One region of the Staphylococcus sp. mip270_02 genome, then DNA from elsewhere that is predicted to be linked to it. Evidence: a T-box and tRNA genes for the amino acid it is inferred to sense, from the RefSeq annotation. Region 1 holds a T-box; the other holds one or more tRNA genes.

Evidence for each region. A T-box is a leader RNA that pairs with one kind of tRNA and senses whether it is charged. The one in region 1 lies ahead of serS (serine--tRNA ligase), so its partner is inferred to be a tRNA-Ser.
Region 2: it has a tRNA-Ser gene. The T-box ahead of serS (serine--tRNA ligase) is inferred to sense a tRNA for this amino acid. The anticodon was not compared.

Annotation. Positions count from the first base shown of each region.
Region 1 covers NZ_CM132934.1:338,456-343,045, reverse strand. The annotation lists gene ACW5YJ_RS01435 (AzlC family ABC transporter permease) at 1-154, opposite strand, end outside; gene serS (serine--tRNA ligase) at 481-1,764, opposite strand; T-box leader at 1,831-2,021, opposite strand; gene hutH (histidine ammonia-lyase) at 2,092-3,600, opposite strand; gene ACW5YJ_RS01420 (NAD(P)H-hydrate dehydratase) at 3,992-4,590, shown strand, end outside.
Region 2 covers NZ_CM132934.1:17,313-21,902, reverse strand. The annotation lists gene gltB (glutamate synthase large subunit) at 1-1,385, shown strand, start outside; gene ACW5YJ_RS00080 (glutamate synthase subunit beta) at 1,406-2,869, shown strand; tRNA gene ACW5YJ_RS00075 (tRNA-Ser) at 2,926-3,018, shown strand; gene treP (PTS system trehalose-specific EIIBC component) at 3,422-4,590, shown strand, end outside.

The DNA.
Region 1 (4,590 bases):
ACACTAGCAAGCAAAGTAAAATAATTTCCAACATACTAAATCCTGATGCCACTGCAACAATTCCAAAAGACAGACCAACACCAGCATAACCTAACAAAGTAGGAATACACGCTTTTACACCTTGTTTAAAAGTAACATGCGCCTCATTGTCCATTTTCCCACCCTCTCACTTCAAACGCTAAAAACAGTAAATCCATTCTAATATAATAGCATAAAAGTAATCAACATCTTTAGACGCCGGTTTGTGTGATGTTAGTCTAACGAACGTCTTAAAACATTGTTAATACAGTTATTTAAATATTTCAGAATCTTGTGTTATCAATTAGACTTCCCTTAGAAACTCCAGTACTTTCAATCAAATTAACTATTTTAATAGTGCGTATTTTATGTATTTCTTATGCTCAACTTTTACGCCTCCCCTACCCTCTCCGTACATAAAAAAGTGCATAGCTAATACTTTAACTACGCACTTTTAATAATTTATTTAATAGGACGGATGACTGTTTTACCACCCATATATGGAACTAATGCTTCTGGTATTGTTACAGAACCATCTTCATTTTGGTAATTTTCAACTATTGCAGCAAACGTACGCCCTACTGCTAATCCACTACCATTAAGTGTATGTGCTAATTCTGGTTTAGCATTTTTATCACGTTTAAAACGAATATTCGAGCGACGTGCTTGGAAATCAGTAATATTTGAACAAGAACTTATTTCTTTATATTCATTATAGCTTGGCAACCAAACTTCTAAATCATACGTTTTACTTGAACCAAAACCAATATCACCTGTACATAAAATAACACGACGGTATGGTAAGCCTAATTCTTCTAAAATTGCTTCTGCATGTCCAGTCATCTCATCTAAAGCCTGCCAAGAATCTTCTGGTTTTTCAAAACGAACCATTTCAACTTTATCGAATTGATGTAAACGAATAAGGCCTCTTGTATCACGACCAGCTGAACCCGCTTCACTACGATAACATGCTGATTGGGCAGTGAATTTAGCTGGTAATTCATCCGGTCCGATAATTTCATTACGGTAATAATTTGTCAGCGGTACTTCTGCAGTTGGTATAGTATATAGTCCTTCTTTTTCAACTTTAAACAAGTCTTCTTCAAACTTAGGTAATTGACCAGTACCATACATTGAATCAGCGTTAACTAATTGTGGTACCATCATTTCTGTATAACCATGTTGTGTTGTATGTTTCGTAATCATATAATTCATTAATGCTCTTTCTAATTGTGCACCTTCGCCTGTTAAGAAGACGAATCTAGCTCCAGATACTTTAGCTGCACGTTCAAAATTAACCATTTTTAATTCTTCTACTAAATCCCAATGTGCTTTTTCTTCAAAATCAAATGTTCTTGGCGTACCCCAACGTTTAACTTCTACATTATCTTCGTCTGTAGCACCTTCAGGCACATCATCATGAATAATATTTGGAATGCGTGATAATTTATCGTTAAGATCCACATCAACTTGATTAAGTGTATCATCTAAAACTTTAATTTCATCACCAAGTTTACGCATTGCTGCGATTGCATCATCTGCATCTTCTTTATTACGTTTCTTCTGAGCAATTTCACCACTAACTTTATTACGCTCAGCTTTCATTTCTTCAGCTTTACTAATTAACTGACGACGCTGTTCATCTAATTCTAGTACTTCATCTACTACTGTATCTTCCATACCTCGCTTAGCTACTTTTTCTTTAACGAAATCAGGGTCATTACGAAATAATTTAATATCTAACATAGCTTCATCCATCCTTTCAATTTTTAAAAATTTGGGATAAACACGCAAAAAAGACCACATCCCTCTACAAGGGACGTGGTCTACGTGTTGCCACCCTATTTAACAGTCTAAAATTAGACTGCACTCTCACAAAAATAACGGTTAAATCCGATTGTTCTCTTAATAGTAGGTAGATTCACATTAACCTTGGCTACCTGTTCACACTCAACACAGGCTCTCTGAAACCGAAAAATTAATACTACTTATCCTACGAACAATGACTTATTAAGTTAAATTAAATATAGCAAATAACATCATTTTTTTCAAGAGTGATAGTATTTATGTCAATTATATCTCATCCATATAAGCAATATCGCGCAAATATTGTGATACTGCTTCAATATCTTTATGAAATTGTCTATCTTCTGTGATAGATGGCACAATATGACGTAGTTCTTGATATTTTTCATACGTCTTAGGTGATAACTTATCAATATCTTTATATTCAACAGCTTGCAGAGCGATGATTGTTTCGATTGCCAATACACGACGAGCATTTTCAATCATTTGGTAGCCATGTCTTGAAGCTATAGTCCCCATGGAAACATGATCTTCTTGGTTAGCGGAAGACGGTATAGAATCAACACTTGCTGGGTGTGCGAGTGTTTTATTTTCTGAAACAAGACTTGCTGCAGCATACTGCATAATCATTGCACCACTTTGTAATCCCGGTTGGGGACTTAAAAAGGCCGGTAGTCCATTATTTAATTGAGGATTTACCAAGCGTTCTAGACGTCTCTCTGAAACGTTCGCTAATTCACTTACGCCTAGTTTTAAAAAGTCTAAAGCAAACGCTATAGGTTGACCATGGAAATTTCCTCCTGAGATAACAAGGGGTTCATCATCTTCATCAAATATAAGTGGATTATCATTTGCAGCATTCATTTCAAACTCTAACTTTTCCTTCACATAATTGAATACTTGGAAGCTAGCACCATGAATTTGAGGGATACAGCGCAAAGTATAAGCATCCTGCACACGTATTTCACCTTGAGTCGTCGTCAATTCTGAACCTTCCAACCAGTCTAACATCCTAGCCGCAACATCTATTTGTTCTTGGAAATTTCGAACTTTATGTACCTTGTCATTATAGGCATCTGTAATACCATTTAAAGCTTGGTGTGTAAGAGAAGCAATCCACTCCGCCTGATAACCTAGGTCTTCCGCTTCTATATAATTTATAACTCCTTGAGCAGTCATTGCTTGTGTACCATTAATCAACGCAAGCCCTTCTTTAGCTTGTAAATCTAATGCTTTGCGATTTAACTGATTTAAGACGTACCGACTGTCTACTTCTTCACCTTTATAAAAGACATTACCTTCCCCTATTAATGCTAAAGCCAAATGTGATAGTGGCGCTAAATCTCCAGAAGCACCTAATGATCCTTGTTGTGGAATAACAGGTATAATTCTTTCGTTAATGTAATAAATCAGTTGTTCTACTAAATCTATAGTTGCACCAGAGTGCCCTTTTAATAATGTATTCAATCTTAATACCATCATCACTAATGCAACTTCTTCTGAAAATGGTTTCCCTATACCACATGCGTGTGAACGAATTAAATTGACTTGTAATTGGTTGTATTCTCCTTCGTCTATACGTACATCACTAAACAAACCAAAACCAGTTGTAATTCCATAAATTGTTTCTTTATTCTCTATAATAGCTTCAACTGTTTGGCGACTCTTTTTCACACGTTCAAACGCATCTTCTGTAACTTCTACTTTATCTTCTCTATTTAAAAACTGTTTAATATCATTAATCGTTAATGTTTCCCCATTAAGTTGTAATGTCATCTTTCCATCTCCTTGATTAATATTTTTTTCTAATTATTTTGAGTATACGCTTACATTTTTTGTTGGACAATAGCTTAACCAATATCCGTAACATGGTATTAAATTACTGTTTTAATGGGATAAAGCTGTAATAAAAATAAGTTTATTGAAATTAATAATTTCTTAACGCTTTTAACTATTGACTAATAGCACAACCAGGTATAATATTTCTTATTGTATTTATAATTCTTATTACAAAAAACGAAGGAGAATTAACTGAAATACAGACCGTTCTGCAATTGTCATAATTACTTTTAAAAGCAGAACCTCTTTAATATGTTAGTCAGTTAATTTTCTTTATTAAAATACAGAACTTTACACACATTCAGTAATTTAAGAAGGAGGTTTCAATATGGAAACTTTATCATCAGTGAGCATCCCAAAGCGAAAAGATGAAACACATAAAGGTGATTATGGTAGAATTCTTTTAATTGGTGGTAATGCGAACTTAGGTGGTGCAATCATGCTTGCAGCACGAGCATGTGTATACAGTGGTAGTGGTTTAATAACAGTAGCGACTCATCCAACAAATCATGCTGCTTTGCATTCACGTTGTCCTGAGGCAATGGTAATCGATATAAATGATACAAAAATGTTAACAAAAATGATTGAAAACACAGATTGTATTTTAATCGGTCCTGGGTTAGGTTGTGACTTTAAAGGTAATAATGCAATTACTTTCCTACTTCAAAATATACAACCTCATCAAACTTTGATAGTAGATGGTGATGCTATTACGATTTTCAGTAAATTGAAACCTGAGATTCCAACTTGTAAAGTCATATTCACACCACATCAAAAAGAGTGGGAACGTTTAAGTGGTATCCCGATAGATGAACAAACTTATGAACGTAATCGTGAAGCGGTAGACCGTATTGGTGCCACAATTATACTGAAGATGCACGGTACAGAACTTTACTTTAAAGATAAAGATTACAAACTACCTATTGG
Region 2 (4,590 bases), 320 kb from region 1:
TGCCATGGGAAATTGGTCTAGCGGAAACGCATCAAACTCTAATGATGAACGGTTTAAGATCAAGAGTGAAAGTAGAAACCGATGGCAAGTTACTTACAGGTAAAGATGTTGCTTATGCATGTGCGCTAGGTGCTGAAGAATTTGGTTTTGCTACTGCACCATTAGTAGTACTCGGATGTATTATGATGCGTGTCTGTCATAAGGATACTTGTCCTGTAGGTATTGCTACACAGAATCAAGATTTGAGAGCCTTGTTTAACGGTAGAGCGGATCATGTAGTTAATTTTATGCACTTTGTTGCTGAAGAATTGCGTGAGATACTAGCTGAACTTGGATTGAAATCTGTAGACGAACTTGTAGGTAGAACGGATTTATTAACACGTAAGAATAATCTAGCCAACAGTCGTCCTAAAGCAGCATCGATGAATGTTGAAGCATTGTTGTATCAACACGAAGGTGAAAGATTTAAAAAAGTAGAGCAAAACCACCATCTCGATGAAGGCTTTGATTTAACAGAACTTTATCCAGATGCTAAAGCGGCGATTGAAAGTGGTCAATCATTTAGTGGGCAATATCAATTGAAAAACGAACAACGTGATGTAGGTGTTATCACTGGTAGCGCCATTACAAGAGCACATGGTAAAGACGGACTGCCTGAAGATTCGATTTATGCTGAGACTGTTGGTCATGCAGGTCAAAGTTTAGGTGCTTATACACCAAGTGGTTTAACAATTCATCACACAGGGGACGCTAATGATTATGTAGGTAAAGGTTTATCTGGTGGTAAAGTGATTGTTAAAGCGCCAAACCAACAACGTGAAGACGAAATTATCGTAGGTAATGTTTGTTTTTATGGTGCTTCTCATGGTAAAGCTTTTATAAGTGGTAAAGCTGGAGAACGTTTTTGTATTAGAAATAGTGGGGTACAAGTAGTTGTTGAAGGTATTGGTGATCATGGTCTTGAATATATGACTGGCGGTAGAGTTGTTGTGTTAGGTGATGTAGGTAAAAACTTTGGCCAAGGTATGAGTGGTGGTGTGAGTTATATCTTCCCGTCTGATATAGAGCAATTTAAATCAGAAAATAAATTAGACAGCTTAGATTTCGATTTCATTACTGTCGAAGAAGAATATGATGTTTTGAAATCTATGTTAGAAGAACATGTGAAGTATACAAATAGTACGAAGGCGAAAAATATTTTAGCTAACTTTGAATATGTTGCAGATAAAGTCGTTAAAGTAATTCCTAAAGACTATAAACTGATGATGCAAAAAATCGATTTACAAAAGCAAAATTCAACAGAACTTGACCAAGCTTTATTAAATGCTTTTAATGACAAGCGCACATATATAGAATCAGAGCAACAATTGACTGCCGTATATTAATTGTAGAAGGGGGATTTATCATGGGCGAATTCAAAGGATTTATGAATTATGACAAACAACAATTGCACGAGTTGTCTTTGGTTGATCGTTTGAAGAGTCACGATGCGTTTCAACAAAGATTTACGAAAGACGAAGCGGCACAACAAGGTGCTCGTTGTATGGATTGTGGTACGCCATTTTGCCAAACTGGAGAACCATTTGGTAGAGAAACCATTGGTTGTCCTATAGGTAATTATATTCCAGAATGGAACGACCTTGTTTATAGACAAGATTTCAAAACTGCCTATGAACGGTTGAACGAAACGAATAACTTCCCTGAATTTACAGGGCGTGTTTGTCCAGCACCTTGTGAACAATCTTGTGTCATGAAGATTAATCGTGAATCAGTTGCTATTAAAGGGATTGAAAGAACTATTATAGATGAAGCTTTTGAAAATGGTTGGGTGAAACCAACAGTACCAGAGTATCGTAAAGACGAATCAGTAGCTATAGTAGGCAGTGGTCCAGCTGGTTTAACTGCTGCAGATGAATTAAATAAATTAGGATACAACGTTACAGTCTACGAGCGTGCGCACGAAGCTGGAGGATTGTTGATGTATGGTATACCTAATATGAAATTAGATAAAGATGTAGTACGTCGCCGAATAAAAGTGATGAAAGAATCTGGTATACGTTTTGAAACTGATACAGAAATTGGCGTGGATATTAGCAAAGAAACGCTTAACGAGCAGTATGATGCAATTATTTTATGTACTGGTTCACAAAACGCAAGAGATTTACCTTTAGAAGGACGCATGGGATTAGGTATTCACTTTGCGATGGATTATTTAACAGAACAAGGTCAGTATTTAAATGGTGAAATCGATGAACCATCTATTTCTGCTGAAGGTAAAAATGTGGTCGTAATCGGAGCCGGAGATACAGGAGCAGACTGTGTCGCTACTGCATTGCGTGAAAATTGTAAATCAATCGTACAATTTAATAAATATACAAAACAACCAGAAGAAATTGAATTTGATGAGAATACGTATTGGCCGTTGGCAATGCCTGTATTTAAAATGGATTATGCACATAAAGAATATAAATCACGCTTTGGTTTTGAGCCACGTGCTTATGGTGTGCAAACAATGCGCTATGATGTGGATAGAATTGGTAATGTCAAAGGCGTCTATACACAAATTCTCGAAGAAACTGATGAAGGCATGGTAGTTGTAGATGGTACTGAGCGCCATTGGCCAGCGGATTTAGTACTGCTGTCTATAGGTTTTGTAGGTACTGAAACAACAGTGCCACATGCTTTTAATATTCAAACAGAACGCAATAAAATTGTAGCTGATAACAAAGATTTTAGAACAAACCAACCACACATATTCGCTGCAGGCGATGCTAGAAGAGGACAAAGTTTAGTTGTATGGGCGATACAAGAGGGTAGAGCGGTAGCGGATTCTGTAGATTCTTATTTAAATGAAAAAACATTAGTGTAACTTTGTAATTTTGATTGACTTTTACAAATGGCTATAATATGATGAGTATTGTGTTTGGAGGAATACCCAAGTCCGGCTGAAGGGATCGGTCTTGAAAACCGACAGGAGCTTAACGGCTCGCGGGGGTTCGAATCCCTCTTCCTCCGCCATTATATTTTTAAAACCAAGACTAATGAATAGATGAGGCAAGTATTCAATCTCGTATTGAATGCTTGTCTTTTTTGATGTGCTTTTTAAGACTGCATGATTATATAGTAAGGTATCTAAAAAATTATGTTTATCGGTTCTTTATTAATAAGGAATTTAAAGTTATAAAATCAAAATGGTAACTTTTCAATGAAAAAGAAATGTGTTTTGATGAAGAATGAACAGTTGATAACTAAGTGAAAGCCCAAAGATTGCTACTTCTCACTTTTAGTAATAATACAGTTTATTATGGCCTTTTGTGCGATGGGGTAAAAGATTTGTATGATTTTTGTGAAAGCCTTTACAAAACTTGTCTAGACAAGTTATAATTTCTGTAATGTTAAAAGTATAAGGGAGTGGATTGTCATGGCCGTTAAAAAGAAAGATGTGCAAGATATAGTCGAAGCTGTTGGGGGCAAAGATAATTTGGACACAGCAACACACTGTGTTACACGTTTGAGACTTGTCTTGAAAGACGATGATAAAGTGGACAAAGACCGATTGAGTAATAATGATTTAGTGAAAGGCCAGTTCAAAGCGGATAACCAATATCAAATAGTTATTGGGCCGGGAACGGTAGACGAAGTCTATAAGCAACTGATAGCAGAAACGGGGATTAGTGAATCATCTAAAGATGATGCAAAGGCGGCAGCAGCTAAAAAGGGAAATCCTATTCAAAGATTGATTAAGTTACTGGGGGATATCTTTATACCAATCTTGCCAGCAATCGTAACTGCTGGTTTACTTATGGGAATTAATAATTTACTCACAATGGAAGATTTATTTGGACCGAAACCACTTGTTGAACAATTTCCGCAATTGGGCGATATCTCAAATATTATTAATGTCATTGCTAGTACAGCTTTCATATTTTTACCAGCATTGATTGGTTGGAGTAGTATGCGTGTGTTCGGAGGAAGTCAAATACTTGGTTTAGTGTTAGGTTTGATTTTAATGAATCCACAGCTTGTTTCTCAGTATGACATTGCAAAAGGTAACATTCCTACTTGGGATATTTTTGGTTTAGAAATCAAGCAACTAAATTATCAAGGACAAGTGTTGCCGATTTTACTTGCAGCATATGTTTTAGCTCAAATTGAAAAATTCTTAAATAAACATATTCATGATTCAATTAAAATGTTAGTTGTTGGTCCAATTGCATTACTAATAACAGGATTCTTAGCATTCATTGTTATTGGTCCTGTAGCGTTATGGCTAGGTACTGGCATTACAAATGGTGTGACGTTCGTCTTTGAACATGCTGGTTGGTTAGGTGGCGCTATTTATGGTTTGTTATACGCACCACTTGTTATTACAGGATTACATCATATGTTCTTGGCTGTTGATTTCCAACTTATGGGTAGTGAGCTCGGTGGAACATACTTATGGCCAATTTTGGCGATATCTAATATTTGTCAGGGGTCAGCAGCATTCGGCGCTTGGTTTGTTTATAGAAGACGTAAAATGGGCAAAGAACAAGGTTTGGCGATGACTTCTGGTGTTTCAGGTTTCTTAGGGGTGACGGAACCGGCATT